DNA from 3 places in the Mesorhizobium sp. B2-8-9 genome. Region 3 is predicted to be linked to each of the others. Evidence: predicted binding sites of a transcription regulator. Region 3 holds the regulator's gene; each other region holds the start of a gene.
The links. The regulator PhoB, encoded in region 3, activates phosphate uptake and scavenging genes when phosphate is short. The targets are predictions, from matches to a motif close to TGTCATNNANCTGTCAT.
Positions count from the first base shown of each region.

Region 1 (10,500 bases), on a different contig from region 3:
AAAGGTCATTGCTGAACCTGTTTGTTCGCCGATTTGCTGGGATCGATGGTGTTGTCGACGGCAACCGACATGCCGTTGAAGAGCCGGTTCTGGCCGGCCGTGACGACCTGGTCGCCGTCCTTGAGGCCCTCGACGATCTCAACCATGCCGTTGTTGCGGCGGCCGAGCTTGACGAAGACCTGCGAGATGGTGAGCGCAGGCTGCTGCGCGGCCTCGGCCGGCTTGGCGGCGTCGCCGGCCGCTTTGTCGGCCGGCTTCGCGTCCGCCGGGTTTGCGGCGTTGTCGGCTGGCTTGGTGGCGTCCGCCTGCGGCTTGGCGGCATCGCCGGCCGCCTTATCGGCGCTAACCTTCTGCTCATCCGGCTTCGCCGGCGCGGCAGCGGCTGCGGGCTTCGCCGGCTCGACCACGAAGACATAATCGCCATAGAGGCTGGTCGTCACCGCCGTCTGCGGCACGGAAATGACATTGTTTTCCTGCGGCAGCTCGACACGGATCTGGACGAACTGGCCAGGCGTCAGCTTGCCTTCCGGATTGGCGACCTCGCCGCGAATCGAGACCAGCCGGCTGGCGGGATCGATCTTGGGGTCGATGCCGCGAATGGAGCCGGCAAATGACATATCGGCGAGATTGGTGCCGAGCTTGATGGTCTGGCCGATCTTGAGCAGCGGCAGCTGCTGTTCGGGTACCGTGAAGTCGACCCGCATCGTGCCCAGGTCCTGGATCGTCACCACCGCATTGCCTGGCGCCAGATACTGGCCGATGTCGATCTTCGGGATACCGACCGTGCCGCCGAAGGGTGCGGATAATTGCTTCTGATCGAGCACCGCCTGCAGCTTGTTGACCTGCGCGGCCGAGGCGTCAGCCGCGGCACGCGCAGCGTCAAGCGTCGCGTCGGTGCCGACGCCGCGCCGCTGTAATTCGATCGCGCGGGTCAGCGCCGCCTGGTCCGAGGCGGCCTGCGCCTTCTGCGCCACCAGATCGGCTTTCTCGACGGCATCGTCGAGCTGCACCAACACCGCGTCGGCGGCAACCTTCTGGTTGGCGTGGAAAAGGATGTCCCTAACGATGCCGCTCGTCTCGAGGGTGAGATCGACGCCGCGCACGGCGTTGACGGTGCCGATGGCCTCGATGCCGGGGGTCCATACCGAAGGCTTGACCGTCACTGTCGACACCGTCGCGGCCGGCGGCTTCATGGTGGCGAAATACTGCTTGATGCCGGCGTCGCGCATGAAGTTGAAACCAACGATGCCGACGCACACCAAGGCAAGCAGCAGCAAAAATCCGGCGATGATGAAAAAGCGCTTCACGGTGGTCCCCTGGGCCGGCAACCGGCAAATCAATCGATGCCGGGGCACATATCGACGATAAGTCCCGATTTCAAATCGGCGCGCTTTACTGTACCGGCTGGACGGTCTTGTCAATTCTGCCTAAGCTAATGTACGGGGAGGCGCGATGAGAGTACCCAGGGCGAACTCGCGCGAAAAGATACTTGCCGCCGCTGCCGACGTGGCGCGCGAGGCTGGTCCGGGAAGCCTGTCGCTCGAGGCGGTCGCAAGCCGCGCCGGCGTGTCGAAGGGCGGCCTGCTCTATAATTTTCCGACCAAAGCCAAGCTGATGCAGGGGCTCGTCGAAAGCTATCTCAACGACTTCCAGAAGGCGCTGGAAACACGCGCCACCGAGGCCGGCCACGAGAGCGTCCTCTCAGCCTATATCAAGCTGTCTGCCGACGACTGCGAGCGGCCGAAACCATCGGCGTCGTGGATGTTCTCGGCGATTGCGGAGGATCCCGATTTTCTGACACCGATCAAGGCCTTCAAGCGCCAGCTGTTCGAAAGGCTGAAGGGGGAGACGGACGACCTCGGCTCGCTGCTGGTCTGCTTTCTCGCCATCGAAGGGATGCGCAGCATGAATCTGTTCGATTCAGACGTGCTCTCAGAAGACGAGCGCAAGCTTCTGGTGTCCTCGCTCCTGAAGATAGCCGGATAGGTCACCAACGGTTTGGTGGTGACCAAACGGCTTGGTAGTGGTGGTGACCAAACGGTTAAGAGCGTCACACCAGCTTCATCCTAGGGACATAGCGTCCTCCCCGGTTCTTTGCTGCAATGCAAAAGGAGTGGGACAATGGTGGACGTAGTTTCGAGTGAAGCGGGGATCCCGAGACCGGATCATCCCCTGGAACAATCGGGCGGTGCCAAATGGTTCCTGCCGACTTTCGGCGTGCTGGTGCTCGTCGGCATCGTCTATGTCGGCTATGCGCTCAGCCAGGATCTGGCCATCGCCAAGACGGTGCCCTGGATCCTGCTTGGGATCGCGCTTCTGATCGCGCTGGGCTTCGAATTCGTCAACGGCTTCCACGATACCGCCAACGCGGTCGCCACCGTCATCTACACGCGCTCGCTGCCGGCCGAATTCGCCGTCATGTGGTCGGGCGTCTTCAATTTCCTCGGGGTGCTGACCTCGAGCGGCGCGGTGGCCTTCGGCATCCTGTCGCTGCTGCCGGTCGAGCTCATCCTGCAGGTCGGCTCGTCATCCGGCTTCGCCATGGTGTTCGCCCTTCTGGTCGCCGCCATCCTGTGGAACCTCGGCACCTGGTTCCTCGGCCTGCCGGCCTCGAGCTCGCATACGATGGTCGGCTCGATCATCGGCGTCGGCCTCGCCAACCAGTTCATGGCACCGGCCGGAAGCGCCACCAGCGGCGTCGACTGGGGGCAGGCGACCAATGTCGGCATCACCTTGCTGGTCTCGCCGATCGTCGGCTTCTTCGCCGCCGCCATCCTGCTCTATGCCATGAAGCTCCTGGTGCGCAATCCGGCGCTCTATGAAGCGCCGAAGGGCAATGCGCCGCCGCCATGGTGGATCCGCGCGCTGCTGATCTTCACCTGCACCGGCGTCAGCTTCGCGCACGGCTCCAATGACGGCCAGAAGGGCATGGGGCTGATCATGCTTATCCTGATCGGCGTGGTGCCGACAGCTTACGCGCTCAACCGCACGCCCGACATCAACTATCTCGACGCCTACAAGGCGGCCTCGGTGTCTGTCGAGCAGGCTCTGGGCAAGTACCTCAAGCCTGGCGTTGCTGTCGCCGATGCCAATGCTGCCAAGGCTGCCGTGCAGGAGGCCGTGCGCAGCAAGAGCTGGAACGATCAGACCACGATCGCGCTGCAGACCTATATCCACAACACCACCGCCGGGCTGCAGCCTTACGCCTCGGTCAATAACGTGCCGACCGACCTTGTCAGCAACGCGCGCAACGACATCTACCTGATCGGCGAAGCGCTGAAGCTGATCGACAAGAAGAAGCTGCTGCCGATGCAGGACGCCGATCTCAAGGCGGTGACCGACTACCACAAGGCGGTCGACAACGCGACGAAGTTCATTCCGCTCTGGGTGAAGATCGCCGTGGCGCTGGCGCTCGGCCTCGGCACCATGGTCGGCTGGAAGCGCATCGTCGTCACCGTCGGCGAGAAGATCGGCAAGAGCCACCTGACTTATGGTCAGGGCGCCGCCGCCGAGCTGGTCGCGATGATCACCATCGGCATGGCCGACCGTTTCGGCCTGCCGGTGTCGACGACGCACGTGCTGTCGTCCGGCGTCGCCGGCACCATGGCAGCCAACGGTTCCGGCCTGCAATGGTCGACCGTGCGCAACCTGCTGCTGGCCTGGGTGCTCACGCTGCCCTGCTCGATCGCGCTGGCCTTTGTGCTGTTCGTGATCCTCCGCCACGTGTTCTGAGCAGGAAGGTCCTCAAGGAAACGGCGCGGCTGGCGGCGCCGTTTCTTTCCACCGCCGCGCAACTTCTGCCCTGCGAGCTAGAGCGGTTCACCGTTTCACGGAAACGGCGAACCGCTCTATCTCTTTGTTTTGCGCAATTCCGGACGAAAAACCGCTCACACTTTTCCTGGAATTGCTCTAAGGCGGCGCAGCTGGCGCAGCGACAAAACATGCAGCAGGATTGAGCTTGGCACCACGAAAGCAGGGGTCAGCACACCCGGATAATCGCCAGCGCCGATGCTCAGCACATCCGGAACGATCAACTGCCACGGGCCGGGCGAGGTGATTATGCCCATGGTGATCGCGACAGCGAAATCGGCAAGGCCGAGGATATTCCAGAGAATTGCTGCCCTCCGGCCCCCGGCTGTGCCGGTAGCCACCGCGATCGCCGCAGGCAATGCGAACAGCCCTGTCAGCACGTCGCCGACGCCTGCCGGCACCGCGAATACGCCGGGCAGCGCACCATGCAGCCACGCCGCGAGCGCCCAACTGCCGAATACGCGGTAGAGCTGAACCGCGACGAGCCAGCTCGCCGGCATTGCATCGAGCACCTGCCCGACCCGCCTGGAGAACAGCAACAGCGGCGCACCGATGATCACCGGCAGGAAGATGGCCGATGGCAACGCCGGTAAAGCCGTGGCGTCCGGATGGAAGATGCCATTGATCGCGGCGCTCCAAGCGACGGCGAACCACAGCGTATCCGGGATCATGATTGCCAGCCAAGTCGCGCAACGTTGACCCGGTGTCAGGCTCGTATGTTCGAGGCCGAGCCACAATCCCAGGGCGATGAGCCCGTGGGCCGCGAGCTGGTGGAACGTGGTCGGAACGCCGCTCTCCGGGATCGCCGGCCAACGATAGATCAAGAGTAGCCACAGCGTTGTGAGCGGCACAAACCACAGCAAGCCTCGCCAGGCGTCACGCAATGGAACGACGGCAGGGGAAACAGCTTCGGCGGTCATCGGCGGTACTCCATTGAGCCCAGCGCATTTTGCTGACGCCCAGATGTAAGCCCGCTCTCCGCGAGGCGGCTATCCGCGACAATGTTGATGGCCTGTGAAGCAGAGCTTCACAGTTTGCGGGCTCCCAGGCGAGCGGCCGCTGTGACTTTTTCCCGAGATTGCTCCGCTTGTGGCGGATGCAAATATCAGGTCGGATCTTCGCGATGCAGGTCGTGGATGGTCACGCCGTCGGCGTTGTCGGGCAGCATCAGCCACTTCTTGTGACGCAGCGTGCGCTCGGTGTCTTCCAGGCCCATTTCCCAGTGCTCGCGCATCGAGGTGCCGGAGAACTCGTAGTCCTTCGCGTGGCCTTCATAGCCTTTGTGCTGATAGATCAGGTGGACGATGTTGACCACGCCTGCGTCGGAATAGTCGGCTATCAATTCCTTCTCGCCATCCTTGAGCTGGTCCGGCGGCACGCGCTTCAGCGCGTCGAGCAGCTTCATCTTGAGCGCATGGATGCGCTGGAAGTTGTCGGTGTTCTGGCGCGTGCGGCTGGAATACATGATGTCCTTATGGCGCGACAAGACGTCGGCCAAGCCGCGCGGCAACACGCCGCGGGCGCTGAACAGATCGACCTGGAACACCAGCGAGGAGCGGTCCTCCTCCTGGTCGAGCAGGTATTGCAGCGGCGTGTTGGAGACGATGCCGCCGTCCCAGTAATACTCGCCTTCGATGCGGATCGAGGGGAAGGCCGGCGGCAGCGCGCCGCTCGCCATGATGTGCTCCGGCCCGATGCGCACCTTGTCGGTGTCGAAATAGACGAAGTTGCCGGTCCTGACATTGACCGCGCCGACGCTCAAGCGCTTCTTGCCGTCGTTCAGCACGTCGAAGTCGATCAGGCTTTCCAGCGTGTCCTTGAGCTCGGCGGTGTCGTAGAAGCTGGTGGCGCCTTCGGCTCCCGCCAGCTGGAACCAGGGGTTCGGGCTGCGCGGCTTGAAGAAGCCCGGCTGGCCCATCGTCATGGTCATCAATGACGAGGTCTGGTTGCGGATATCGCGATAGATGTCGCCCTCGGGCGTATAGGCCCATATCTTGCGGCCCGAGATCGTCTGCCAGAACTGCTCCAGCCGCTGCAGGCGGCGGCTAGGCTCGTTGCCGGCGATGATCGAGGCGTTGATGGCGCCAATCGAGACGCCGGACAGCCAGGTCGGCTCGCAGCCGGCGTCGGCAAGCGCCTGATAGACCCCTGCCTGATAGGCGCCGAGCGCGCCGCCGCCCTGGAAGACCAGAGCGATGCGGTCATATTGCGCCGTGATTTCCTGGATGGTGGCGGCGGCCGCCTTGTTGCGGGTACGCTCAAGCACCGGCTTTCTCCAGTTCCTTCGCGCCGGCAGCCGATCGGCCGCGGTCCGCGAGATAATCATGCACGACTTCGCCGAGACCCAGCGTCAGATCGGCGGTGAAGTGAACGGCCGAGACGATGTCGAGCACAGGCAGCTTGGCGACATCGGCCATGACATGCGGCCGAAGGTCGAGCGCGGCGGGCGCCGTCCAGGCTTCCTTCAGTGTGATGTCGGTGAGGTAGTAGCGGACCAGCTCGCAGATGCGTGGGCTGCCGTCGACGTGCGGGATGATCTTGATAAGGAAGTTGGGCGCGGCGAGCGAGGCGAGCACCTGGTCGTGGTCGGCTTCGCGGTGCTTGTAGCCCATGGTGCCGGTGGCGCAGAGCACGCTGCCATAATGCAATGTGCCGACCACCACCTCGCCCTCATGCACGATCTTGGGGTTGGCGAGCTTTTTCGGGAAACCCCAGAGCTCGCGGCCGCCGGCGATCGGCGCGTCGTCGTCGAGATACATGGAATGCACGTAGCCGCCGTGCTGGCCCTTGTAGCGCACCGGGATGACCTGGCCGGTCTCGGTGTAGTCGCCGAAACCGGTCGAGTCCGGCATGCGGATGAATTCGTATTTGACCAGCGGCTCGTCGATCTCGAGCGGCGCCGGCACGACGGCTTCCAGCGCCTCGCGCGTCGTGCGGTAGGTGATGATGATGTATTCGCGGTCGAAGAAACGATAAGGGCCGGGCGGGAAGGACGGGTTGGTGAGCGGCATGGCATAGGCGCGCTTCACAACATCGGCGATTTCCATGGCTGGTGCCCCAGTAAGGTTTGAAATGACCCGCGCGAATGCGCTGGCAAATATGTTGCATGGCAGCATGACAGTGCCGTGTCAGCCCGGCGACACGCCGCCACGGAGCCGGCAAAATGGCGCTGCCGCGCTGTAATCGAGCCGACACATGGCCGTGCCATTGTCGTGCTGCATTGCACCAACTATCTGCTCTCCTGACTCGTTGCGTTGATAAGTCCCTCCCACCTCTTGCGAGATCTCCCATGGGTTCCCTGTCTTCGAAGAATGCGCTCGTCACCGGCTCGACCAGCGGCATCGGCCTTGCAATCGCGCGTGCCTTCGCCGCGGAGGGCGCAAACATCACCATCAACGGCTTGGGCGACGCGGCGGCGATCGAGCAGGAGCGGGCCGGCATCGAAAAGGATTTCGGCGTCAAGTGCCGCTATTCGGGCGCCAACATGATGGACGGCGCCGCCGTCACCGCCATGATCCACGAGGCCGAGGCGGCGTTCGGCAGCCTCGACATCCTGGTCAACAATGCCGGCATCCAGCATGTCGCGCCGATCGAGGAATTTCCCGACGACAAATGGGAAGCCATCATCCGCATCAATCTCCTGGCCGCCTTCTACGCCATCAAGGCGGCGGTGCCCGGCATGAAGAGCCGCAAATGGGGCCGCATCATCAACACGGCTTCGGCGCATGCGCTGGTCGCCTCGCCGTTCAAATCGGCCTATGTCTCGGCCAAGCACGGCATCGCCGGCCTGACCAAGACGGTGGCGCTGGAAGTGGCGCAGGACGGCATCACCGTGAACGCGATCGCGCCCGGCTATGTCTGGACGCCTTTGGTCGAAAAGCAGATTCCCGACACGATGAAGGCGCGCGGCATGACCGAGGAGCAGGTCAAGCACGACGTGCTGCTCGCGGCGCAGCCGACCAAGGAGTTCGTCACCGTCGAGGAGCTTGCCGCGCTGACGCTCTTCCTGTGCTCGGATGCCGCCAAGCAGATGACCGGCACGACCCTGCCGATGGATGGCGGCTGGACGGCGCAGTAAGCGCAACGGCGATCGCAAAACGAAGGCGGTCGGAGGCAACGCCTTCCTTGACAATCGGCGGTGATCGTTCCAGCATTCCGGCAAGGGGTTCCCCGCGACGACCCCGTGAGGCGTCAGCCCAACGATCGCGTCCAAACTCTCTTTGCTCAGGAGGTGGACGCTATGCCGTCAACAACCGCAATCACCGTTCCGCAGCTTTCCCGTCTCGTCGGCTTGCCCGATGCGCCTTGCCTGGTCGATGTGCGCATCGACGAGGACTATGAAGCCGATCCGCGCCTGTTGCCGACGTCATGCCGGCGCGATTTCAGGACTGTCTCAAGCTGGGCGTCGGAATTTTCGGGACGCAAAGTCGTCGTGATCTGCCAGAGGGGGCAGAAACTCTCGCAAGGCGTTGCCGCGTGGCTGCGCCACGAAGATATTCCGGCGGAATCGCTGGAAGGCGGCTTCGAGGCCTGGGTCGCCGCCAGGGCGCCGTTGGTCAGCGCCGGTGCGATCCCGCTCCGTGACGAGAAGGGCCGCACCGTATGGGTCACGCGTTCGCGGCCGAAGGTCGACCGCATCGCTTGTCCCTGGCTGATCCGCCGCTTCGTCGATCCCGAGGCGGTTTTCCTGTTCGTCGATCCAGCCGAGGTGCCTCTTGTGGCCGATCGCTTCGCAGCGGTTCCCTTCGACATAGAGGGCGTGTTCTGGAGCCATCGTGGGGATCGCTGCACTTTCGATACGATGATCGGGGAATTCGGCCTGCGCGTCGAAGCGCTCGATCGCCTGGCGCTGATCGTGCGCGGCGCCGATACGGCGCGCCTCGACCTCGTGCCGCAGGCGGCCGGGTTCCTCGCCGCCTCGCTCGGCCTCTCGCGCATGTTCCGCGACGACCTCGAGCAGCTCGAAGCCGGCATGCTCCTCTATGACGCCTTCTTTCGCTGGTGCCGCGATGCCGCGGACGAGACGCACAACTGGCCGGCAGGAGGCAAGGCGTAATGACCGTACTCGCCAAGAACGACGCCGCGCCGCTGGTCGATGTCCCGACCGTGCCGAGTTTTCGCGAGGCGACGCGGCTGTGGGCAAAGATCGGCCTGCTGTCCTTCGGCGGGCCGGCCGGGCAGATCGCGCTGATGCACAAGGAACTGGTCGAGGAGCGCCGCTGGATCGGCGAGGAGCGGTTCCTGCACGCGCTCAACTACTGCATGCTCCTGCCCGGGCCCGAGGCGCAGCAGCTTGCCGTCTATATCGGCTGGCTGCTGCATCGGACGGCAGGCGGCCTCGTCGCCGGCAGCCTGTTCGTGCTGCCGGGCGCGCTGGTCATGCTGGGCTTGAGCAGCTTCTACATGATCTACAACGATGCACCGGTCGTCGAGGCGCTGTTCTTCGGCGTCAAGGCGGCGGTGCTTGCCGTCGTCGTCGAAGCCGTGATCCGCATCGGCAAGCGGGCGCTGAAGAACCGGGCCATGATCGTGATCGCGGTGGCGGCCTTCCTCGCCATCTATGTCGCCAGAGTGCCGTTCCCGCTGATCGTGCTCGCGGCAGGCCTCATCGGCTGGATCGGCAATCGGTTTGCGCCACGGCTGTTTTCCGGCTCGGCACACGGCAAGGGCAGCGTCGCCGACATCAAAGGCGTGGTCGACCTGATGTTCGAGCGCGGTGAGCTCGGCCACACCGTGCCGACCAGATGGCATGCGGCCCGCACCATCGCCATCTGGCTGCCGCTCTGGCTGGGGCCTGTAGCATTGGTCGCCTTGCTGGCGGGGCCGGGTAGCGTGTGGACGCAGATCGGCGGCTTCTTCAGCCTGATGGCCGTGGTCACATTCGGTGGCGCCTATGCAGTTCTCGCCTATGTGGCACAGGCGGCGGTGACCTCGTTCGGCTGGCTTTCGCCTGGACAGATGGTCGACGGGCTGGGGCTTGCCGAAACGACGCCCGGGCCGCTGATCCTGGTGCTGCAATTCGTCGGCTTCGCCGCCGCCTATCGCCATGCCGGTGCAATCAATCCTTTGCTTGCCGGATCGCTCGGGTCGGCGCTGACGCTCTGGGCCACTTTCGTCCCGTGCTTCTTCTGGATATTTTTGGGCGCGCCCTACATCGAGCAGCTCAGGCAGAACAAGGCGCTGGCAGCGGCGCTGGGCGCGATCACAGCGGCAGTCGTCGGCGTGATCATGAACCTTGCATTGTGGTTCGCGCTGCATGTCGTCTTCGGCAAGGTCGCAAGCGTCGGCTGGGGTGTGGAGGTGCCGGTCCTGTCCTCGCTCGACTGGCGCGCCGCGCTGCTGTCGGCGGCGGCGATGGTCGCCATGTTCAGGCTGAAACTCGGCATGCTGCCGACGCTGGCGGGATCGGCGCTGGCGGGGCTTGCGCTGCAGGCGCTGTAGGCCCGCACGCCGTTCGATCAAGTTGGCGTTAACGAAAAAGCCGACCGGCCGGGAATAAACCGCGCGGTCTGCGGGTCTCCAGAGCATGCGCCATTTGTGCGCAACAGCAGGAGACCATCATGAAGCGGCGAGAAGACCAATACGCACGGGCTGAAGAGGGCGAAGGCGTCAGCCGCCGGCGTCCCCTGGAGCGGATGAGCCGGGCGCATCCGGTCCGGGCGATACCGCCCCGACGCCGGCCGTGATCCC
Region 1 is NZ_VFTQ01000012.1:30,958-41,457, forward strand. Features, by position in the region: gene FJ423_RS16085 (efflux RND transporter permease subunit) at 1-9, opposite strand, end outside; gene FJ423_RS16090 (efflux RND transporter periplasmic adaptor subunit) at 6-1,307, opposite strand; gene FJ423_RS16095 (TetR family transcriptional regulator) at 1,453-1,986, shown strand; gene FJ423_RS16100 (inorganic phosphate transporter) at 2,122-3,732, shown strand; gene FJ423_RS16105 (MFS transporter) at 3,888-4,730, opposite strand; gene FJ423_RS16110 (patatin-like phospholipase family protein) at 4,916-6,076, opposite strand; gene FJ423_RS16115 (acetoacetate decarboxylase) at 6,069-6,857, opposite strand; gene FJ423_RS16120 (3-hydroxybutyrate dehydrogenase) at 7,100-7,888, shown strand; gene FJ423_RS16125 (sulfurtransferase/chromate resistance protein) at 8,051-8,866, shown strand; gene chrA (chromate efflux transporter) at 8,866-10,251, shown strand.
Region 1: FJ423_RS16115 (acetoacetate decarboxylase) is a predicted target of PhoB. The motif match lies at 6,989-7,005, and genes of this name have one in related genera.

Region 2 (10,500 bases), on a different contig from region 3:
CGGCGGTGTTCTTGCCAAATCGTCGGGTTACGCCGCGGATCTCAAGCGTGGCCGATGATGCTGACATACCAAAACTCCAGTCCGTCGCGCTTTTGCAGGTCTGTTAACCTTCGCTAGCGCAGGCCGATGAAGCTGGGGTGTCGGATTGATGTCAGTTTTGTTACGTCCCACAGGCTTGGAGATTCAACCAAGCACCAGCAATTCCTCGAAATGCTTCATGTCCTTGAAGCTGCAGAAGGCCGGAGGCTTGAGCTCGATCACAGGAGCCTCGCGTTCGAGGAACGACAGGCAGTCATCGAACAGATCCTGCCAGGCTGCGGCTCGCTCGTCGGCTAGACGGCGGATCTGATAGGCGAAGGTGATGTGGAAGACATAAGCGTCGTGGTCCGGATGGCGGTAGCCGAACGGCACCGACAGCGCGTTGCGCCACAGGCGCAGGATGCGCTCGTCCTCAGTGGAAGCACCGGCAACCGTAAGGCCGTTTGGCGTAACGCCGACAGTCTTGATACGAAACGGAGGGCAGGCCTCAAAGCCCTCCAGGCGCTGCAGATAGAGGCGGGTCATGTCGTCGATGCTGGTGTCGAGCGGCACGTCCTCGGGCCAATAGGGGAGGCGACGTCGGTATTCGATGATGCCCTGGAACAGTGTCATGTGCAGGCTTGGGACCGGCGTGAAGGCGAGGCGGTCCGCGTCCGGCATGGCGCGGATGCGCTCGCGCACCTCGATGATCGCAGCTTGCGAAGGCGAGCCGCCGACGAGGTGACTGATGACCGTGTTGCCGGGCTCGGGGAGGAAGTTGCCCGAGGTATCGTAACGGGTGCCGAGATGCACCGGCGCCGTCGGGTTGATGCCTTCGAAAAATCCGGCGAGCGAGGGTCTGACTGTGGCGAGCATCGCGATCTCCTTGGGGAGATGGCGTCCTGTCCGAGTCATGTGTCAACGGTGTGAATGATGAATGGTGAATGGTGAATGGTGAATGGTGAGAAGGGCTTCGTTGCATTCACTATTGACCATTCACCATTCACCGCGCCTAGCCGCCATGCTTCTCCAGGAACGCCTCCGCCGACAGCTCGCGGAAATCGTCGAGCGCAGCGCGCAGCCTTGCATGATCCCAATCCCACCAAGCTAAAGCCTGGTAGCGCTCGGCGGTGCGGCGGTCGAAGCGCTCGCGAATCGGCTTCGCCGGCACGCCGCCGACGATTGTGTAGGGCGCGACATCCTTCGACACCACGGCGCCCGCGCCGACCGCCGCGCCATCGCCGACGGTGACGCCGGGCAGGATGGTCGAGCCATGGCCGAGCCAGGTGTCGTGGCCGACGGTGACGCGTTTGGCGCGGCGCTCGGCGAAGAACGCGCTTTCATGCTCGGCGTCGTCCCAATAGTCCGATGCGCGGTAGGTGAAGTGGTGCAGCGTCGGCCGCCATGTCGGGTGATTGGTGGCGTTGATGCGCACGCTTGCCGCGATGTTGGAGAACTTGCCGATGGTCGCGCACCACACGGCGCAGTCCTGCATCATGTAGGAATAGTCGCCGAGCTCGCATTCGGCGACGCGGCTGCGCTCGGCGATCTCGGTCCAGCGGCCGAGCGTCGAGTTCTCGACCTGCGCCGTCGGATGGATCAGCGGCGCCTCCGAAAGCTTCTTCATGCGGCGATCTTTCCGGCGGCGAAGGCGGTTACGTCGATGACGCGGTCGGCGACAGCCTCACGCACGTCGAGGTCGTGAAAGATGCAGAGCAGGGCAACGCCCGCCGCCTTCTTGGCGGCGATGAGCTCGACCACGACATCGCGGTTCTTCGCGTCGAGCGAGGCCGTCGGCTCGTCGAGCAGCAGGATCGGATGCTCGGTGATGAAGCCGCGCGCGATGTTGACGCGCTGCTGCTCGCCGCCGGAGAAGGTCGCGGGCGGCAAGGCCCAGAGCCGTTCCGGCAGGTTGAGCTGCGCCAACAGGACACGCGCTCTCGCCCGCGCGCTTTCCCTGTCCTCGCCGCGCTCGACCAGCGGCTCGGCGACGACGTCGAGCGCGGAGACACGCGGGACGGTGCGCAGGAACTGGCTGACATAGCCGATGGTATGGCGGCGCACGGAAAGCACGGTGCGCGGGCTGGCCGAGGCGAGGTCGATCAGCCCGCCGCCATGCTGGACGATGATCTGACCTTCATCGACGGCGTAGTTGCCGTAAAGCATCTTCAGGATCGAGCTTTTTCCGGCGCCGGACGGGCCGCCGAGCACGGCGCATTCGCCGGCGCGGATCGAGAAGGAGACACCCGCCACCACCGGCAGCGTGACGCCGTCGCGCAGATGCATGGTGAAGCTTTTGGCGACATCGGAGACAACGAGAGGAGTGGCCATCATCACACCTGCAGGATGGAAGAAACGAGAAGCTGGGTATAAGGCGCGCGCGGATCGTCGAGCACGCGGTCGGTGAGGCCGCTTTCGACGACGCGCCCGTCCTTCATCACCATCATGCGTTGCGACAGCAATCGCGCCACGGCGAGGTCGTGGGTGACGACGATCGCCGCCAGCCCGAGATCGGTGACCAGCCCGCGCAATAGATCGAGCAGGCGCGCCTGCACCGAGACGTCGAGACCGCCGGTCGGCTCGTCCATGAACACAAGGCGCGGCCCGGTGACCAGGTTGCGGGCGATCTGCAGGCGCTGGCGCATGCCGCCGGAAAAGGCGCGCGGCTCGTCGTCGATGCGGTCCTCGTCGATCTCGACGCGCGACAGCCAGTCGACGGCGGTGGCGCGGATCCTGCCGTAGTGGCGGTCGCCAACCGCCATCAGCCGCTCGCCGACATTGGCACCGGCCGACACCGTCATGCGCAGGCCGTCCGCCGGGTTCTGGTGGACGAAGCCCCAGTCGGTGCGCATCAGGAAGCGGCGCTCGGCCTCGCTCATGCGGTAGAGCTCGCGCCATTGGCCGTCGCGCATGCGGTAGCTGGCCGTGCCGGAAGAGGGCAGCAGGCGGGTCGACAGGCAGTTGAGCAGCGTCGTCTTGCCGGAGCCGGACTCGCCAACCACCGCCAGCACCTCGCCTGGCCACAGATCGAAGGTGACGTTCTCGCAGCCGACGCGCGAGCCGTAAAATTTGGACAGCGCTGAAACGCGCAGCAGCGGTTCGTCGGTCATTCGGCCGGCTCCGTTTTTTCAGAGGCTAGGTGGGTCTCGGGAGCAAGGTGGCCGTGATGGCCGTCGGCGCGGCGCTTCTCGCAATGGTCGGTATCGGAGCAGACGAACATGTGGCCGCCATGGTCGTCGAGGATGACCTCGTCGAGATAGACATTCCCGGCGCCGCAGAGCGCGCAGGGCTGGTCGAAGGTCTGCACCTCGAAGGGATGGTCCTCGAAGTCGAGGCTGACGACGTCGGTGAAGGGCGGCACCGCATAAATGCGCTTCTCGCGGCCGGCGCCGAACAATTGCAAGGCCGGCGAGCGGTGCATCTTCGGATTGTCGAATTTCGGCGTCGGCGAAGGATCCATCACGTAGCGGCCCTCGACCTTGACCGGATAGGCGTAGGTGGTGGCGATGCGGCCGTGCCTGGCGATGTCCTCATAGAGCTTCACATGCATAAGACCGTATTCCTCCAGCGCATGCATCTTGCGCGTCTCGGTCTCGCGCGGCTCGAGGAAGCGCAGCGGCTCGGGGATCGGCACCTGGAAGACCAGCACCTGGCCCGCGGTCAGCGGATGCTCGGGGATGCGGTGGCGGGTCTGGATGATGGTGGCGGTTGCCGTGTCGGTGGTGACGGCGACATTGGCGACCTTCTTGAAGAAGGTGCGGATCGAGACGGCGTTGGTGGTGTCGTCAGCGCCTTGGTCGATGACCTTCAGCACGTCGTCGGGGCCAATGATCGAGGCGGTGACCTGGACGCCCCCGGTGCCCCAGCCATAAGGCATCGGCATCTCGCGCGAGGCGAAAGGCACCTGGTAGCCGGGGATGGCGATCCCCTTGAGGATGGCGCGGCGGATCATCCGCTTGGTCTGCTCATCGAGATAGGCGAAGTTATAGGTGGCGATGTCGGTCATGGCGATCACGTCCGCTCTCTGCTATGAAATTGGCGCCCAAGACGCGGAAGGACGCCCGAATGGACTCTACCGGTTGGTTGCATCTTGGCGTGCTGCTGCTGGTGTTCGCCGGCTTCGCGACCTTTGCGCTGCGGAAAATGGTTCTCCCCGCGCCAAGGGAACCTCCGTCCGGCGAGTCCTTCGGTGGCGGCGACTATACTGGCGGCTTCGACGGCGGCGGGCATTCCGGTAGCGGACACTGAAGTCATTCCGCCGCCTCGCGCTTCTCCTCGGCGGCCTTGTCCTCGTTTTCCCGCGCTTCGTATTCGGCGCGCATGCGGCGAACCAGGCCGAGCTCGGCCTGGAAGTCGACATAATGCGGCAGCTTCAGATGCTCGACGAAACCGGTGGCCTGGACATTGTCGGAATGCGAGATGACGAATTCCTCGTCCTGCGCGGCGGCGACGACATCCTCGCCAAGCTCCGTGGCGCGCAGCGCCCGGTCGCACAGTGCCATCGCCATCGCCTTGCGCTCGCTCTGGCCGAAGACCAGGCCGTAGCCGCGCGTGAACTGCGGCGGCGCCTTGGCCGAGCCCTTGAACTGGTTGACCATCTGGCATTCGGTGACGCGGATGGAGCCGAGCGGCACGGCGAAGGGCAGCTCCGGCACGTCGAGCTCCAGCTCGACCTCGCCGATGCGTATCTCGCCGACAAAGGGATGGTTGCGGGCGTAGCCCCGCTGCGTCGAATAGCCGAGCGCCAGCAGAAAACCTTCGTCGCCGCGCGACAACGCCTGCAGGCGGATGTCGCGCGCCATCGGGAATTGCAGCGGCTCGCGCGTGATGTCGCCGGGCACGTGGTCAAGCGGCATCTCGCCATCGGCCTCGATCAGGCCTTCATGGGCGAGGATCGCCGAAACGCGCGGCATGGCCTCCGGCTCGGCCGGACGCTGCGCCGGCATCTCGACCTTGGCGCCGGCGGCAAGCTCTGGATCGAGCAGGCGGTGCGTATAGTCGAAGGTCGGGCCGAGCACCTGGCCGCCCGGCAGGTCCTTGTAGGTGGCCGAGACACGACGCTCGACCTGCATGGCGCCGGTGTCGACCGGATTGGTGTAGCCGAAGCGCGGCAGCGTGGTGCGGTAGGCGCGCACCAGAAAGATCGCCTCGATCATATCGCCGCGCGCCTGGGTAACGGCGAGAGCCGCGAGCTCGCGATCATAGAGCGAGCCTTCGCTCATCACCCGGTCGACGCCGAGCGCCAGCTGCTCGACAATCTGGTCGAGGCGCAGCGCCGGTACCGAGCGGTCGCCGCGGCGGCGGTCGGCAAGCAGGCGATGCGCATTGGCAATGGCGGCTTCGCCGCCTTTCACCGCGACATACATGTCATGCCTCCATCGTCTTGATGCGGGTGGTGCGCGGCAGGCAGGCAAGGTGGCCGGGCGCCGCCAGGATGATGTCGACGCCGCGCGGGAAACGCTGGTTGTTCTGCTTCCACTGCTCGACGAAATGGCGCGGCATGCCGGGAGGCGCGATCATCGACGTCTTTTCGATCCCCGGACCTTCGAGCAGCAGCGATGGGCCCGAGGCAAGATCGTCGACCAAGAGGATCAGCGTCGTCGAGCGGTCGGGATATTCCTGCGTGCCTTGCGCAAAACCGTCGAGCGCCGCCATCTCCTTCGGATTGGCGATCAAGGCGAAATGCGCGTCGGCGGGCGTGTTGGCCAAGGGCGCGCCGGTGTGGAAGCCGAGCCAGGCCTTGACCGCGGCTTCCGTCTGCAGCGGCGGGTCGAGCCAGACCGGCGTGTCGTTGTCGCAGAGCGAGAGCGCCACGGCGCCGGCCGTCGCCGACAGCGGCGCCGGCGGGCGGGCGGGCTGCGGCAGCGGCTGGACGGTGCCGGGGCGGGCCATCGCGTCCATGATGGCGCGGAACACCGCCTGGGCGTTGAAGACCGGCTCTGCGAAGCCGCCATCGATCGATTGCGTGGCGATATCCATCAGTCTTCTCCGCGCACCATGGTGAAGAAATCCACTTTCGTGGCCGCTGTTTCGACGCGCTTTGTCTCGCGCGCCGCGGCAAGCGCTGCGCGCAAGGGCGCGGCGAGCTTTGTCTCGACCGCTTCGCGGTGCGCCGGGTCCCGCCACAGCGCGTCGGCGATCGCCGCTAGCTTGGCTTTTCCCTTGTCGCGGCCGAGCGCATAGGAGTGGCCGACCTGGCCGGAGGGCAGACGCACCGTGGCGCGGGTGACCGTCGCTTCGCCGACATTGAACGGTGCGCCACCGCCGCCGATCCGCCCGCGCACCGTCACCAGTCCGGTTTCGGGGCCGCGCAAAAGCTCGGCTTCGGAGGGCAGGCCCGACTCGTTCCACAGGCGGGCGATCTCGTCGGCCGCGGCATGCGCCAGCGTCGCCATCAAGGCTTTCCGCCCGGCCTGCTCGCGCGCTTCCTGTCCTCGCATGGCATCGCTCCTCGCATAGAGAAATTTGTCTATTGATATAGACAACTATACAAATTATACTCACTTGGTATCGGGAGTCCATGACGGGTGGATGACAACGGGTGCAAAAGTTAGGGGTGATGACGTTGGGGGCGGGGAAATGACCGGGCTGGCAAGCAGCATCGAGAGGCGCAACGGCGTATCGCTATGGCGGCAGATCGCCGACAGGATTCTGCAGGCGATCGCCAATGGCGATTTCGCCGAGAATGCCGCGCTGCCGCCTGAAGTCGCGCTGGCCGAGCGCTACGGCGTCAACCGCCATACGGTGCGTAGCGCCATTGCAGCACTGGTGCAGGAAGGCGTGCTGAGGGCCGAGCAGGGACGCGGCACCTTCGTGTTGTCGCGCAAGCGGCTGTCCTATCCGATCGGCGCGCGGACGCGCTTCTCGACCGGGCTGCAGGGGCAGACGAGCGAGCGGCATATCGCGCTGCTGTCGTCGTCGACCGAGCCGGCCGGCCGGCGCATCGCCGAGGCGCTGGGCATCGCCAAAGGCGCTGCCGTCATCCGCCTGGAGACGCGCGGCGAGGCCGACGGTCATGCGGTGTCGCGCGCGACGACCTGGTTCGATGCCAAGCGCTTTGCCGGAATCGAGGCGGCAATGGCGGAGACGGGATCGATCACCGCCTCACTGAAGCGCTTCGGCATCAACGATTATCTGCGGCATTCGACCGTGCTGTCGGCGCGCCACGCCGATGCCGACGACCTTGCAGCCCTCGATCTGCAGCCCGGCGCGATCGTGCTGGTCACCGTCGCCGTCAACGTCACGCTCGACGGTGAGCCGATCCAATTCGCGGAATCGCGCTTTCCCGCGGAGCGGGTGGAGCTTAGGCTGTCGGCCGGCGATTAGGTCTACGATGTCTTCGGACGGCAATCCAAGAGGTCGTCATCCACGGGCGGAGCGACGCGAAGCGGAGCGCAGACCCGAGGATCCATTCCGTAACCTCGATCGTAGAGCGCAGCGGAGCAGAATTCTGGATCGCTGCAACGCGTCGGCGTCACGGAATGGATCCTCGGGTCTGCGCTGCGTCGCTACGCTCCTTGCTCCGCCCGTGGATGACGAAGGGGATAGGCGCTTCGGCCAATCACCAAGACTGCAATTTGCTAGGGCGGACAACGGTCCAATTCGTGAAACCTGGACGCGGGCCTTCCTCACCCGACCTCAATGACCGCCTTGATCAGTCCTGACTTCTCGTGCGTCCATCGGGCAAGGTCGCGCGGCGTTCCGGCGAGCGTGGTGCGATGGGTGACGAGCTTGTTCAACGGCACGGCGCCGTTGCGGATCGAATCTGCGACATGGTCGAAATCGGACTTCAGCGCGTTGCGGCTGCCGACCAGCATCATCTCGCGCTTATGGAATTCAGGGTCGGAGAAGGTGATGTCGTCCTTGACGACGCTGACCAGCACCAGCGTGCCGCCATGCGCGACGTGGGCGAAGGCCGACTGCACGGACTGGGTGTTGCCAGTCGCGTCGAACACGAGGTCGAACCCTTCGCCGGCTGTTGCCTGTTGGACCAGCTCGGCAGCCGGCGTCTTCGAGCTGTCCAGCGGGGCAAAGCCGAGCTGCTTCTCGGCGAAGCCGAGACGTTCGGCGCTCATGTCGAGCAGGCTGACATCCAGCCCGGCGATGCGCGCGAAGATCGCCGTGCCGAGGCCGATCGGGCCGGCGCCGATGACCAGCGTGCGCTGGCCGGGCAGCCCGAGCGAGCGGCGTACCGCATGCGCGCCGATGGCCAGGAATTCGACCGCCGCGGCGTCGGCCAGCGACAGGCCGTTCGTCGGGTAGAGGTTCTGCGCCGGCACCAGGATTTCGTCGCACATGGCGCCGTCGCGATGGACGCCCAGCACCTGGATCTTCACGCAGCAGTTCGGCTTGCCGCGCCGGCAGGCAATGCATTTGCCGCATGAAAGATAGGGATTGATGACGACCGGCTCGCCGACGCTGATCTCGACGCCTTCGCCCTTCTCGACGATCGTGCCGGCAACCTCATGGCCCATGATGCGCGGATAGGCCAGAAACGGGTGCTTGCCTTCGAAGATGTGGTAGTCGGTTCCGCAGATGCCGACATGGCTGACCGCAACGCGCGCCCAGCCGGGCGGCGGTGCGCCGGGCCCGGCGCGGTCTTCGAGGACAAGCTCGCCGGGCGAACGGCAGACAACGGCTTTCATATCGCAAATCCAGGCAAAGAGCGCCGGCGCCGCTCGAGCGGGGCCGGCGCGTTAGTTTCACGTAGGAGTCATTTGCCGCGACGACGCAGGCCGTCGAAGTAGACGATGACGATGATCAGCAGGCCGGTGATGACGCGCTGCCAGAAGGTGTTGACGTTGAGCAGGTTGGCGCCGTTGTTGATCGTCGAAAGGATGAAGGAGCCGATCAGCGGTCCATGCACGGAGCCGATGGCGCCGAACAGCGAGGTGCCGCCGATCACCGACGAGGCGATGGCCTGAAGCTCATAGGTGTCGCCCTGCGTCGGATTGCCGATGCCGATGCGCGAGGCCAAGAGCACGCCGACGATGGCGGCAAGCAGGCCGGACAGGACGTAGGCCATGAAGATGGTGCGCGGCACGTTGACGCCGGACAGGCGCGCGGCCTCGGCGTTGGAGCCGACCGAGAACAGGTAGCGGCCCCAGCGCGTATGGTGCAGGAACACGTAGGACGGGATGGCGACCAGGATCACCATCCAGAACAGGTAGGGAATGCCCGCGAGCGAGCCGCGCGAGAAAGCCTGGAACGAGTCGCTGTTGATGGAGATCGAATTGCCGTTCGTCATCAGGAGGCCGATGCCGCGCAGCGAGGTCATGGTGGCCAAGGTGATGATGAAGGGCGGCAGGCCCATCTTGACGATGCCGAAGCCGTGGAAGAGGCCGATGGCGACGCCCACCAGCAGCGTGATCAGCACCGCGGCCCAGATCGGCCAGCCGGCGTTGATCAAAAGCGCGACAATGACGGTGGTGAAGCCGACCACCGCGCCGACCGACAGATCGATGCCGCCGGTGATGATGACGAAGGTCTGGCCGACGGCGAGGATGGCGATCAGCGATCCCTGACGCAGAAGGTTGGTGATGTTGAGCGTCGTGGCGAAGGACGGCGTGGCGACGGCCAGCACGATCCACATCAGGAGCAAAAGGCCAAGCAGCGTCAGGCCGAACAGGGCGTTGAAATTGCGCTTGGGTTTTTCGGCGGGGATCGCCTCGGTGCTCATTTTTGTCCTCCCGACTTTTCTTGTTTCTCGGCCAGTGCCTGACCCAAAATGTCCTCGTGGCTGGCGGTGCGGAAACCGTGGGTCGCGACCAGCTTGCCGCGCCGGAACACGTGCAGCGTGTCTGCAAGCTCATAGACTTCCGGCAGATAGGACGAGATCAGGATGATGCCGGCGCCCTTGGACAGGAGCGTCGAGAACAGGCGGTAGATCTCGGCCTTGGTGCCGACATCGACGCCCACCGTCGGCTCGTCGAAGATGAACAGCTTGGCGCCATGCGCCAGCCATTTGCCGATGACGATCTTCTGCTGGTTGCCGCCTGAGAGGCTTGAAGCCAACGCATGGCGCGTCGGTGTCTTGATCCTGAGATCGGCGATCTGGCGGTCGGCCTCGGCCTTTTCTTTGGCGCCGGAGATCAGAAAATTGCTGGAGATGCGTTTGTAGATCGGCAGGTTAAGGTTGATGCCGACCGGCAAATTGAGGCACAGACCCTGGTCGCGGCGGCTTTCCGGAGCCAGCGCCATGCCGAGCCGGATCGCGTCATGCTCGGAATTGACCTGGACCTCCTTGCCTTGCCAGAGAATCTGGCCCGCCGATTTCCTGTGGCGGCCGTAAAGCGTGGTGACGAACTCGCTGCGGCCGGCACCGATCAGGCCGTAGAGGCCGACGATCTCGCCGGCACGGACGGTCACCGAGACATTCTCGAAGCCTTTGCCTGAGAGGTTCTTCGTCTCGACGACGGTGGCGCCGGGGGTGAAATGCTCCTTGTGGTAGATCTGCTCGATCGAGCGGTTGATCATCAGCTT
Region 2 is NZ_VFTQ01000020.1:46,103-56,602, forward strand. Features, by position in the region: gene phnC (phosphonate ABC transporter ATP-binding protein) at 1-67, opposite strand, end outside; gene FJ423_RS22165 (DUF1868 domain-containing protein) at 184-894, opposite strand; gene FJ423_RS22170 (DapH/DapD/GlmU-related protein) at 1,031-1,645, opposite strand; gene phnL (phosphonate C-P lyase system protein PhnL) at 1,642-2,349, opposite strand; gene phnK (phosphonate C-P lyase system protein PhnK) at 2,352-3,128, opposite strand; gene FJ423_RS22185 (alpha-D-ribose 1-methylphosphonate 5-phosphate C-P-lyase PhnJ) at 3,125-4,024, opposite strand; gene FJ423_RS22190 (hypothetical protein) at 4,084-4,266, shown strand; gene FJ423_RS22195 (carbon-phosphorus lyase complex subunit PhnI) at 4,269-5,384, opposite strand; gene phnH (phosphonate C-P lyase system protein PhnH) at 5,386-5,997, opposite strand; gene phnG (phosphonate C-P lyase system protein PhnG) at 5,997-6,458, opposite strand; gene phnF (phosphonate metabolism transcriptional regulator PhnF) at 6,598-7,344, shown strand; gene FJ423_RS22215 (zinc-binding alcohol dehydrogenase family protein) at 7,647-8,663, opposite strand; gene FJ423_RS22220 (ABC transporter permease) at 8,732-9,697, opposite strand; gene FJ423_RS22225 (sugar ABC transporter ATP-binding protein) at 9,694-10,500, opposite strand, start outside.
Region 2: phnF (phosphonate metabolism transcriptional regulator PhnF) is a predicted target of PhoB. The motif match lies at 6,539-6,555, and genes of this name have one in related genera.

Region 3 (10,500 bases):
GATGGTCGATTCGATGCCGATCGGCGTCATCGTTCTCGATGCCGAATTGCGGGCGGAGGTGGTCAACCGGGCATTTTACGACTTCTGGCAAATCGATCCGCGGCGCGCTCCGGCCGGCAGTCGCTTTCGCGACCTCATGGAAGCCAGTCGTGATGCCGATCCGTTCGGCGCCGAGGAACAGGCCTGGCAAAGACATGTGGCCGAACGGGAGGCCGAAATCCGGGCTGGAAGCGCAGGGTCCAGGCAGTTGCCGCGCAAGGACGGCCGCACGCTGATAGCCTCGCTGGCGCCTCTTCCAGGCGGCAAGCGGCTGATCTCCTATGTCGACATCACCGACATGAAACAGCGCGAGACCGAGACGGAGGACGCGCGCAAGAACCTCGTCACCGTGCTGGAGTCGCTGCCGGCTGGCGTCATCATCTACGATCGCGACGACCGCTTCGTCTTCGCCAACCGCAAGCTGCAGGATACGCTGCCGGCGCTGAAGCCGGCCTGGCAGCCTGGCCGCACGTTTCGCGAGGCGTTGGCGCTTGGCCACTCCGTCGGCTACTTCCGCTCGAGCGGCGACCCCGGAATCGACAGCCTGTATGGCGTCGACACCGAGCGTTGGCTTGACGCCATGCTCAAGCGGTACCGTTTGCCGAGCTCGGCCTACGAACGCCTCAACGCCGACGGGCGCTGGTACCAGGTCTATGACATGCACACCGACGACGGCACATTCATCGGCGTGCGTGTCGATATCACCGACATCAAGGCGCGCGAGAAGGCGTTGCGCGATTCCATGCGCCAGATCGACCTTTACCGGCATGTGATGGACGAATTGCCCGTGGCAGCCTTCATCAAGGCCGACGATCTCACCATAGAATTCGTCAACAAGGCCTGGTGCGCGCTGACCGGACTGCCCAAGGACGAGGTGCTCGGCAAGACTGATCGCGAGCTTTTCGCGACCGAAGAGGCGGACGGTTTCAGCAATGACGACAACGAAGTTGTGGCGACCGGCGCGGGACGCGAGATCGAGGAAGCCGTCACCCACCGCGACGGCACGGTGCGCCAGCTGATGACGCGCAAGAGTCGGCTGGTGGCGATCGACGGGTCGGTGCATCTGGTCGGCTCCAGCACCGACATCACCGACGTCAAGGCGCGCGAGCAGGCGCTGCGGCAGAGCATGAGCGAGAACGAGGTGTTCCGCAGCCTCATCGACAATGTGCCGGTGTCGATCTACGCCAAGCGCTCGGACCTCAGGCAATTCTACGTCAACAAGGGCTGGTGCGATCTCACCGGCTTCAGCAGGGAAGAAGCGATCGGCAAGACCGACGTCGAGATTTTCGGCGCGGACGGCGAAGCCTTCGTCGCCGGCGACCTTGCTGTGCTTCGCACCGGCGAGACGCAGGAGATCGAAGAGACGGTGACGATGCCGGACGGCAGCGTCAGGCATCAATTCGCGCGCAAGGGCGCGATGATCGCCTCGGACGGCTCGCTCTATCTCATCGGCTCCACCACCGACATCACCGAGCTCAAGCAGCGCGAGGCGGAGCTCAGCGAGGCGCGCCGGCGCGCCGTGCTCGCCGACCGGGCCAAGTCGGAGTTCCTCGCCAATATGAGCCACGAGATCCGCACGCCGATGAACGGGGTTCTTGGTATGGCAGAGCTGCTGGCAAAGTCGGACCTCGATCCGAAGCAGAAGACGTTCACCGACATCATCGTCAAATCCGGCAATGCGCTGCTCACCATCATCAACGACATCCTCGACTTCTCGAAGATCGATGCCGGCCAGCTGGTGCTCGACCCTGCACCCTTCAATCTGGCCGAGGCGATCGAGGATGTGGCGACGCTGGTCTCGACGCGCGCCAAGGAGAAGGACCTCGAGCTCATCGTTCGCATCCAGCCGGGCCTCGACGGCCAGTTCGTCGGCGATGTCGGCCGTGTCAGGCAGATCGTCACCAACCTGCTCGGCAACGCGGTGAAGTTCACCGACAAGGGTCATGTCCTGGTCGACGTGACGGGTGAGCGGGTTCCGGCGGGAACGAGGCTCACCATTTCCGTGACCGATACCGGCATCGGCATTCCGGAAGACAAGCTGAAGCAGGTTTTCGAAAAATTCAGCCAGGTCGACACCTCCTCGACTAGGCGGCATGAGGGCACCGGGCTTGGCCTTGCCATCACCTCACGTCTGGTCGAGATGATGGCCGGCGAGATCGGTGTCGACAGCGCCGAAGGCAAGGGTTCGACCTTCTGGTTCACGATCACGCTGCCCAAGGCCGAGCAGGGCGGGCAGCGCATCATGCCGGTCGACGTCACCGGCGCGCGCGTGCTCATCGTCGACGACAATGCCGTCAACCGCTCGATCCTCAGCGAGCAGATGGCGTCATGGACGTTCGATTCCTGCGCGGCCGAAAGCGGCGCCGAGGGGTTAAAGGTGCTGATTGCCGCCGCCGCCTACGGCGTGCCGGTCGACTGCGTCGTGCTTGATTATCAGATGCCGGGCATGACCGGCGCCGAAATGGCGCGCATCGTGCGCAATACGGCGGGCCTGGCGCATACGCCCATCATCATGCTGACCTCGGTCGACCAGTCGCTTGCCGGCACGGCCTATCGCGACCTCGGCATCGATGCGCAGCTGATCAAGCCGGCGCGCTCCTCCATTCTCCTGGAAACGCTGGTCTCGACCATCCAGCGTCACCGCCACAGCAGCGCGGCGGCGCAACCCGCCATTGGCACCGCCAGCCCCCCGCGAGCCGCTCCGGCGCAGACGGCGGCATCGGAGCGCGCCATGCTGCAACCGCCCCCGGCGCGGGCTCGTCCGTGCCCCGCCGATGCCGAGCGCGAGCTCGACATCCTCGTCGCCGAGGACAATGAGGTGAACCAGATGGTGTTCACCCAGATTCTTGGCGAGACCGGTTACCGCTTCGAGATCGTCGGCAACGGCCGCAAGGCGCTCGACGCCTTCGGCAGGCTCAATCCGCGCATGATCCTGATGGATGTATCGATGCCGGAAATGAACGGGCTGGAGGCGACGGGCGCGATCCGCCGGCTCGAGGAGGACATGGGCACGCATGTGCCGATCGTCGGCGTCACCGCGCATGCACTGAAGGGCGACCGCGAACGCTGCCTGGAAGCCGGCATGGACGATTACCTGCCGAAGCCGATCAGTCCGCGGGCGCTGCTCGAAAAGCTCGAGCGCTGGCTGGGTTCGGACGTCGAGACCCGGCGCAACGCCGGTTAAAACGAATTTGGCGGGCAGGACGGCGGCAAGGGGCTGACGCATGCGTATGGTGCGATCGCACCATACCAAAGCAAGCGCCAAGCTCGGACAATCATGACATTGATTCCGCTCTTCGGTTACGGGCGGGAGCAGCGACCGCCGACAAGAAACAGCGTCGACTCTACCCCAACGGACCCTGTTTTCGGCGATGGCCAGGCCATGATCCGCTCTGGCTTACAGGCAACGCACTCTCGTCCGGATTTTATTTCCCGGCGGCCGTCATCCGGCCGCCGGGATAAATTTTGTTTCAAAAGTCAGACAAGTTGCTGATTTCCGCGGCAAACTCCGTCCGGCCCTTCGAGGCCGCTGCGGAACCCTTCCGAGCATCCTCGTCCAGACGTTACCGGGCTGACACGAAACTGTCATGCGACTGTAATAATCGAGGGCTATTGCGCTGACCGGGCGCCGATACAACGGGTGCCGAAAGACCATCTTCCGAACAGGAGCAGGCCACATGAGACATTTCATCCGCTCTGCGGCCGTTGCAATTGCAATGGCTGCGGCATCAACCCTTAGCATGGCCGCCGCGATGGCAGCCGACATTTCCGGCGCTGGCGCCACCTTCCCCTATCCGATCTACGCGAAGTGGGCCGACGCCTACAAGAAGGAGACCGGCATCGGTCTCAACTACCAGTCGATCGGCTCCGGCGGCGGCATCAAGCAGATCAAGGCCAAGACCGTCACCTTCGGCGCTTCCGACGCGCCGCTGAAGGGCGAGGATCTCACCTCCACCGGCCTCGCGCAGTTCCCGATGGTGATGGGCGGCATCGTGCCGGTCGTCAACCTCGAAGGCATCAAGCCGGGCGAGCTGGTGCTCGACGGTCCGACGCTCGCCGACATCTTCGCCGGCAAGATCACCAACTGGAACGACGAGGCGATCAAGAAGCTCAACCCCGACGTCAAGCTGCCCGACCAGGCGATTGCCGTCGTCCACCGTTCGGACGGCTCGGGCACCACGTTCAACTTCAGCTACTACCTGGCCGACGTCAGCGCCGACTGGAAGTCGAAGGTCGGCGTCAACACCGCGCTCGAGTGGCCGGTGGGCATCGGCGCCAAGGGCAATGAAGGCGTTGCCAACAACGTGTCGCAGACCGGCGGCGCGATCGGCTATGTCGAATACGCCTATGCCAAGCAGAACAAGCTGACCTACACCGACCTGATCAACAAGGACGGCAAGAAGGTCGAGCCGACCGCCGCCGCGTTCTCGGCCGCTGCGGCCAATGCCGACTGGAGCTCGCAGCCGGGCTACGGCGTCATCCTGGCCAACCAGGCCGGCGCCGAATCCTGGCCGATGACCTCCGCCACCTGGATCCTCGTCTACAAGAAGCCCGACGACGCCGCGGCGACGACCGAAGCGCTCAAGTTCTTCGCCTGGTCTTATGCCAAGGGCGACGAGCTGGCCGCCGGGCTGGACTATGTTCCGATGCCCGAGGCGGTCGTGAAGAGCGTCGAGGAAATGTGGAGCAAGGACATCGTCGACGCGAACGGTAAGCCGCTCTACTCCGGCATGTAATTCCCGCAAAATAGGGAGGGCGTCTACGGCGCCCTCCTGTCTCTTCGAAATGCGAGGGGCTAAATGACAGCCGTTTCCGAAGCCGCGACATCGTCCGCCATGCGGACCAGAGAAGCGACGGTGCGCCGCTTCGCCGTCACCGACATGGTTTTCCGGACGGCGACGCGCCTTTCCGCCATCCTCGTGCTCGTTCTGCTCGGCGGGGTCGCGATCTCGCTGGTCGCCGGATCGTGGGAGGCCCTGTCGAAGTTCGGCTTCTCCTTCCTGACCACCGAATCCTGGAACCCGGTCACCGAGAATTTCGGCGCGCTCGCGCCCATCTACGGCACCATCGTCACTTCGGCCATCGCCATTCTCATCGCCGTGCCGATCGGCATCGGTATCGCCATCTTCCTGACCGAGCTTTGTCCGCGCCCGCTCAGGCGTCCGATTGGCATCGCCGTCGAGCTGCTCGCCGGCATTCCCTCGATCATCTACGGCATCTGGGGCCTGTTCGTCTTCGCGCCGTTCCTGCAGACGACTGTGCAGCCCTTCATCATCAGTCTTTTCCACGGCATACCGGGGCTCTCCAGCCTGTTTGCCGGTCCGCCCTACGGCATCGGCTTGCTGACCTCGTCGCTGATCCTCGCCATCATGGTGCTGCCTTTCATCACCTCGATCACCAAGGACGTGTTCGACACGGTGCCGGCGGTGCTGAAGGAATCGGCCTACGGCATCGGCTGCACGACCTGGGAAGTGACCCGGCGCGTGACCATCCCCTATACCCGCATCGGCATCATGGGCGGCGTCATGCTCGGCCTCGGCCGCGCGCTCGGCGAGACGATGGCCGTCACCTTCGTCATCGGCAACGCGCACCGCATCAGCGCCTCGCTGTTTGCGCCGGGCACGACGATCTCGGCGACCATCGCCAACGAATTCACCGAAGCCGACGGCAACCTCTATACATCCTCGCTGGTATCGCTCGGCCTGATCCTGTTCATCATCACCTTCATCATCCTCGCGCTCGCACGCTACATGCTGTTGCGCATCGATAGCCGCACAGGAGCCTGACCGATGTCGACTGCCGCATCGCTTCACCAAAGCCGCAAGCGCAAGAATGCCGTGATGATGACGCTGTGCGTCGTCGCGGCGGGCATCGGGCTGGCCTGGCTGGCGCTGATTCTCGGCGCCCTGCTCTACAAGGGGCTTTCCGGGGTGTCGCTCTCCGTGTTCACGGAAATGACGCCGCCGCCCGGCGATGCCGGCGGCCTGCTCAATGCCATCTACGGCAGCATCGTCATGACGATCATCGGTATCGTCGTCGGCACGCCGATCGGCGTGCTGGCCGGCACCTACATGGCCGAATACGGACGCTTCTCGAAGCTTACGACGGTGGTGCGCTTCATCAACGACATCCTCTTGTCGGCGCCTTCCATCATCATCGGCCTGTTCGTCTACGAGCTGATGGTGCGGCCGATGGGGCACTTCTCGGCGATTGCCGGCGCGGTCGCGCTGTCGATCCTGGTGATCCCCGTCGTGGTGCGCACCACCGAGGACATGCTGAACCTTGTGCCCAACGCGCTGCGCGAAGCAGGCACCGCCATCGGAGCACCGCGCTGGGTAGTGATCCGCTCGGTTGCCTATCGCGCGGCGCTCTCCGGCATCGTCACCGGCATCCTTTTGGCGATTGCCCGCATCTCCGGCGAGACGGCGCCGCTTCTCTTCACCGCGCTCAACAACCAGTTCTGGTCGAGCAATCTCAATGCGCCGATGGCCAGCCTGCCGGTAACCATCTTCCAGTTCGCTCTCAGCCCCTACGAGGAATGGCAGCAACTGGCCTGGACGGGCGCACTCATAATCACCCTGACGGTTCTCGGGCTGAGCATCATCGCCCGCAGCCTAACCGGACGCAGAGAGGACAGATGAAACCGATGTTGTCCACCGACCTGAACGCAGCCGACACGACCGTCGAGAAGGCCAAGATCGAGGTCAAGAACCTCAATTTCTACTATGGCCAGTCGAAGGCGCTGAAGGACATCAACCTGTCCCTGCCCGAGCGCAGCGTGACCGCCTTCATCGGCCCGTCGGGCTGCGGGAAGTCGACGCTGCTGCGCGTGCTCAACCGCATCTACGAGCTCTATCCGAAGCAGAGCGCCGAGGGCCAGGTGCTGCTCGACGGCAAGAACATCCTCGACCGCTCGCAGGACCTCAACCTGCTCAGGACCAAGATCGGCATGGTGTTCCAGAAGCCGACGCCGTTCCCGATGTCGATCTACGAGAACATCGCTTTCGGCGTCAGGCTCTATGAGAAGATCAGCAAGGCTGAGATGGACAGCCGCGTCGAGCAGGCGCTGAAGCGGGCAGCACTCTGGAACGAGGTCAAGGACAAGCTCAACGCCAGCGGCCTCAGCCTCTCGGGCGGCCAGCAGCAGCGCCTGTGCATCGCCCGTACCGTTGCTGTGAAGCCCGAGGTCATCCTGCTCGACGAGCCGGCCTCGGCGCTCGATCCGCTGTCGACCGCCAAGATCGAGGAACTGATCGACGAGCTGCAGGCCGACTACACGATCGTCATCGTCACCCACAACATGCAGCAGGCGGCGCGCGTGTCGCGGCAGACGGCGTTCATGTATCTGGGCGAGCTGGTGGAGTTCGACCGGACCGAGAAGATCTTCACCTCGCCCCGCGAAAAGCGCACGCAGGACTACATCACCGGCCGCTTCGGCTGAGCTCATACGAGGACATCATCATGGCCGAACATACCGTCGCTTCCTTCGACGAGGATCTGAGGCAGATCAGCCGGCTCATCAACGACATGGGCGATCTCGCCGCCTCCATGGTCGGCGCTTCGACCAAGGCCCTGCTCGAGACCGACAATGCCATGGCGCAGCGCGTCGTTTCCGACGATGCCATCATGGACGCGCGCCAGCGCGAGCTCGACGACCGCGCCATCACGCTGATCGCCAAGCGCCAGCCGATGGCCGACGACCTGCGCAACGTGGTCGGCTCGATCCGCATGGCGGGCGACCTCGAACGCATCGGCGACCTCGCCAAGAACATCGCCAAGCGCGTCGGCTCGGTCGGCGTCAGCGCCGCGCCGCGTGACCTCACGCATTCGATCGATTCCATGGCGCAGCTGGTGCTGATCCAGGTCCAGGCCGTGATCCAGGAATATACGGTGGGCGACGCCACGGCGCTGGCCAAGCTTCGCAATGACGACGAGCGCATCGACGTCAAATACACATCCGTCTTCCGGGAGCTCCTGACCTACATGATGGAAGACCCGCGCAACATCACCGCTTGCACGCATCTTCTGTTCTGCGCCAAGAATCTCGAGCGCATCGGCGACCATGTGACCAACATTGCCGAGAACGCCTATTATGTGCTGACCGGCACGCAATTGCCCGCGAATCGTCCCAAGCAGGACGAGACGACAATGTCGGCGCCGGCGGCCTGACGAAGGGTACCTGCCAATGATCGCGCCACGCATCATGGTGGTGGAGGACGAGGAGCCGCTTGGGGTGCTGCTCCGCTACAATCTCGAATCCGAGGGTTACCAGGTCGAAGTGGTGACCCGCGGCGACGAGGCCGAAATCCGCCTTCAGGAAAACGTTCCCGACCTGCTCGTGCTCGACTGGATGGTGCCGGCGGTTTCCGGCATCGAGCTCTGCCGGCGCCTCAGGATGCGGCCCGAGACCGAGCGGCTGCCGATCATCATGCTGACCGCGCGGGGCGAAGAAAGCGACCGTGTGCGCGGCCTCTCGACCGGCGCCGACGACTATCTGGTCAAGCCGTTCTCGACGCCGGAGTTCATGGCGCGCGTCAAGGCGCTGCTGCGCCGCGCCAAGCCGGAGGTGCTGTCCAGCGTGCTCAAAGTCGGCGACATCGTGCTCGACCGCGAGTCGCACCGCGTCTACCGCAAGAAGAGCGAGATCAGGCTCGGCCCGACCGAGTTCCGGCTGCTGGAATTCATGATGCGTCATCCCGGCCGGGTGTTCTCGCGCAGCCAGCTGCTCGACAATGTCTGGGGCGAGACGATCTATATCGACGAACGCACCGTCGACGTCCATGTCGGCCGCCTGCGCAAGGCAGTCAACAACGGCCGCATGCCGGACGTCATCCGCACCATCCGCGGGGCGGGTTACGCGATCAGGGAAGATTAGGGCTAAGGCGCCGAGGCGCTGACGGATTCTGTCTCCAGCGTCGGATCGCGTGCATTGGCGGTTAGTCGAGACGCTTGTGCTTCGTCATCCACGGGCGGAGCAAGGAGCGCAGCGACGCAGCGCAGACCCGAGGATCCATTCCGTGATGTCGATGCGTTGCGACAGTCCAGAATTCTGTGCCGCTGCGCTCGACGCGGGAGGTGGCGGCATGGATTCCAGGGTCTCCGCGACGGAGCTTCGCTCCTGCTCCGCCCTGGAATGACGAAGCTGCGGGGCCTTCGCTAATTTCAAGCGTCTGCTGCTGTCCCCGGACCTCTTCAAGGCTGCCTCAGGCCACGTTCTTTCCCGTCCCCGCTCTCGCCTGGCCTCCGGGTGCGAAAATCTCCTGGTCGACGAAGGTCAGCGCACGCATGGCGCAGCCTTCGCGGATCAGCGGCAGTTCGTTCGGCTCGGTGTCGAAGGAGATCGATTCGGAGTGCTGGCCGCCGGCCGTCTGGGCGATCGCCTCGCGCAGCGCCGGCTCGATCAGGTCGAAGGCGGCCGCGCTGACGCCGACCATGGCGACGGGCGCCGGGTCGATGAGAGCGAACAGGCTGCCGAGACCGAAACCAAGCGCTTCGCCGGCCCGGCGGTAAGCCTCCCGTTCGGGGCCGTCCCTCTCGCGCGCCTTCGCGGCAAGGGCCCGCATGTCAGCGTCGCCGACGTCGACCGGCTCGGCGTCCTCGCTCATTTTCATGGCGCTGCGCCAGATCGCATAGTTGCCGGCATAGGCCTCGACGCAGCCGCGGCGGCCGCAGCGGCAAAGCGCCCCGCCCGGGCGGTGAATCATGTGGCCGAACTCGCCGCCGGAGGAATGCGTGCCGGTGAACAGCGCACCCTTGAGCACGAGACCCATGCCGATGCCGTGCGACAACAGGATGGCGATGAAGTCGTCGCGATAGCGCTCCGGGTCGCGCCATTGCAGCGCCACCGCCATCATGTTGCAGTCGTTCTCCATGGTGGCGGAGATGCCGAACTCCTTCTCTAGGATGTCGGCGAAAGGAATGTCGGTCAGCGGCGTTATCGGCGACCACAGCATGGAGCGCGCATGCGAATCGGTGATGCCCTGAATGCCCATGGCGATGCGGGCGACGCTGCCAATGTCGAGGTCGGGATCCTGCAGCCGGCGCCGCACGATCGCCACGCATTCGCCGATCAGCTCGTCGCGGGGCATAACAAGCGTGTCCAGGCGCTGCTGCTCCTCGGCAACAACTTGGCCGGCATAGTCGATCACGGCGACCGACAGGAAGTTCAGAGACAACACCACGGTCAGCACCGCGGCGGCTTCAGGGTTCAGCGCCAGGCCGATCTGCGGCCGGCCGCGTTTCAACGCCGTCGGCTCGCTGGCCTTGCTTTCGGTGAGAATGCCCTCCTGGATCAGGTCGGCGGAGATCGCCGAAATGGTCGAGTGGCTGAGCCCAGTGGTGGCGGCAATTTCGGTTCGTGATGGCTGACCGGCGCGGCGTACCGCCGAAATCACCATGGCGCGGTTGCGCCGGCGCAAATCGTCGTGGCGGATTCCGACCGACATCGTCTCGCACGTCCTC
Region 3 is NZ_VFTQ01000041.1:18,610-29,109, forward strand. Features, by position in the region: gene FJ423_RS30505 (response regulator) at 1-3,223, shown strand, start outside; gene pstS (phosphate ABC transporter substrate-binding protein PstS) at 3,717-4,775, shown strand; gene pstC (phosphate ABC transporter permease subunit PstC) at 4,839-5,825, shown strand; gene pstA (phosphate ABC transporter permease PstA) at 5,829-6,680, shown strand; gene pstB (phosphate ABC transporter ATP-binding protein PstB) at 6,677-7,480, shown strand; gene phoU (phosphate signaling complex protein PhoU) at 7,501-8,208, shown strand; gene phoB (phosphate regulon transcriptional regulator PhoB) at 8,225-8,914, shown strand; gene FJ423_RS30540 (ROK family protein) at 9,243-10,484, opposite strand.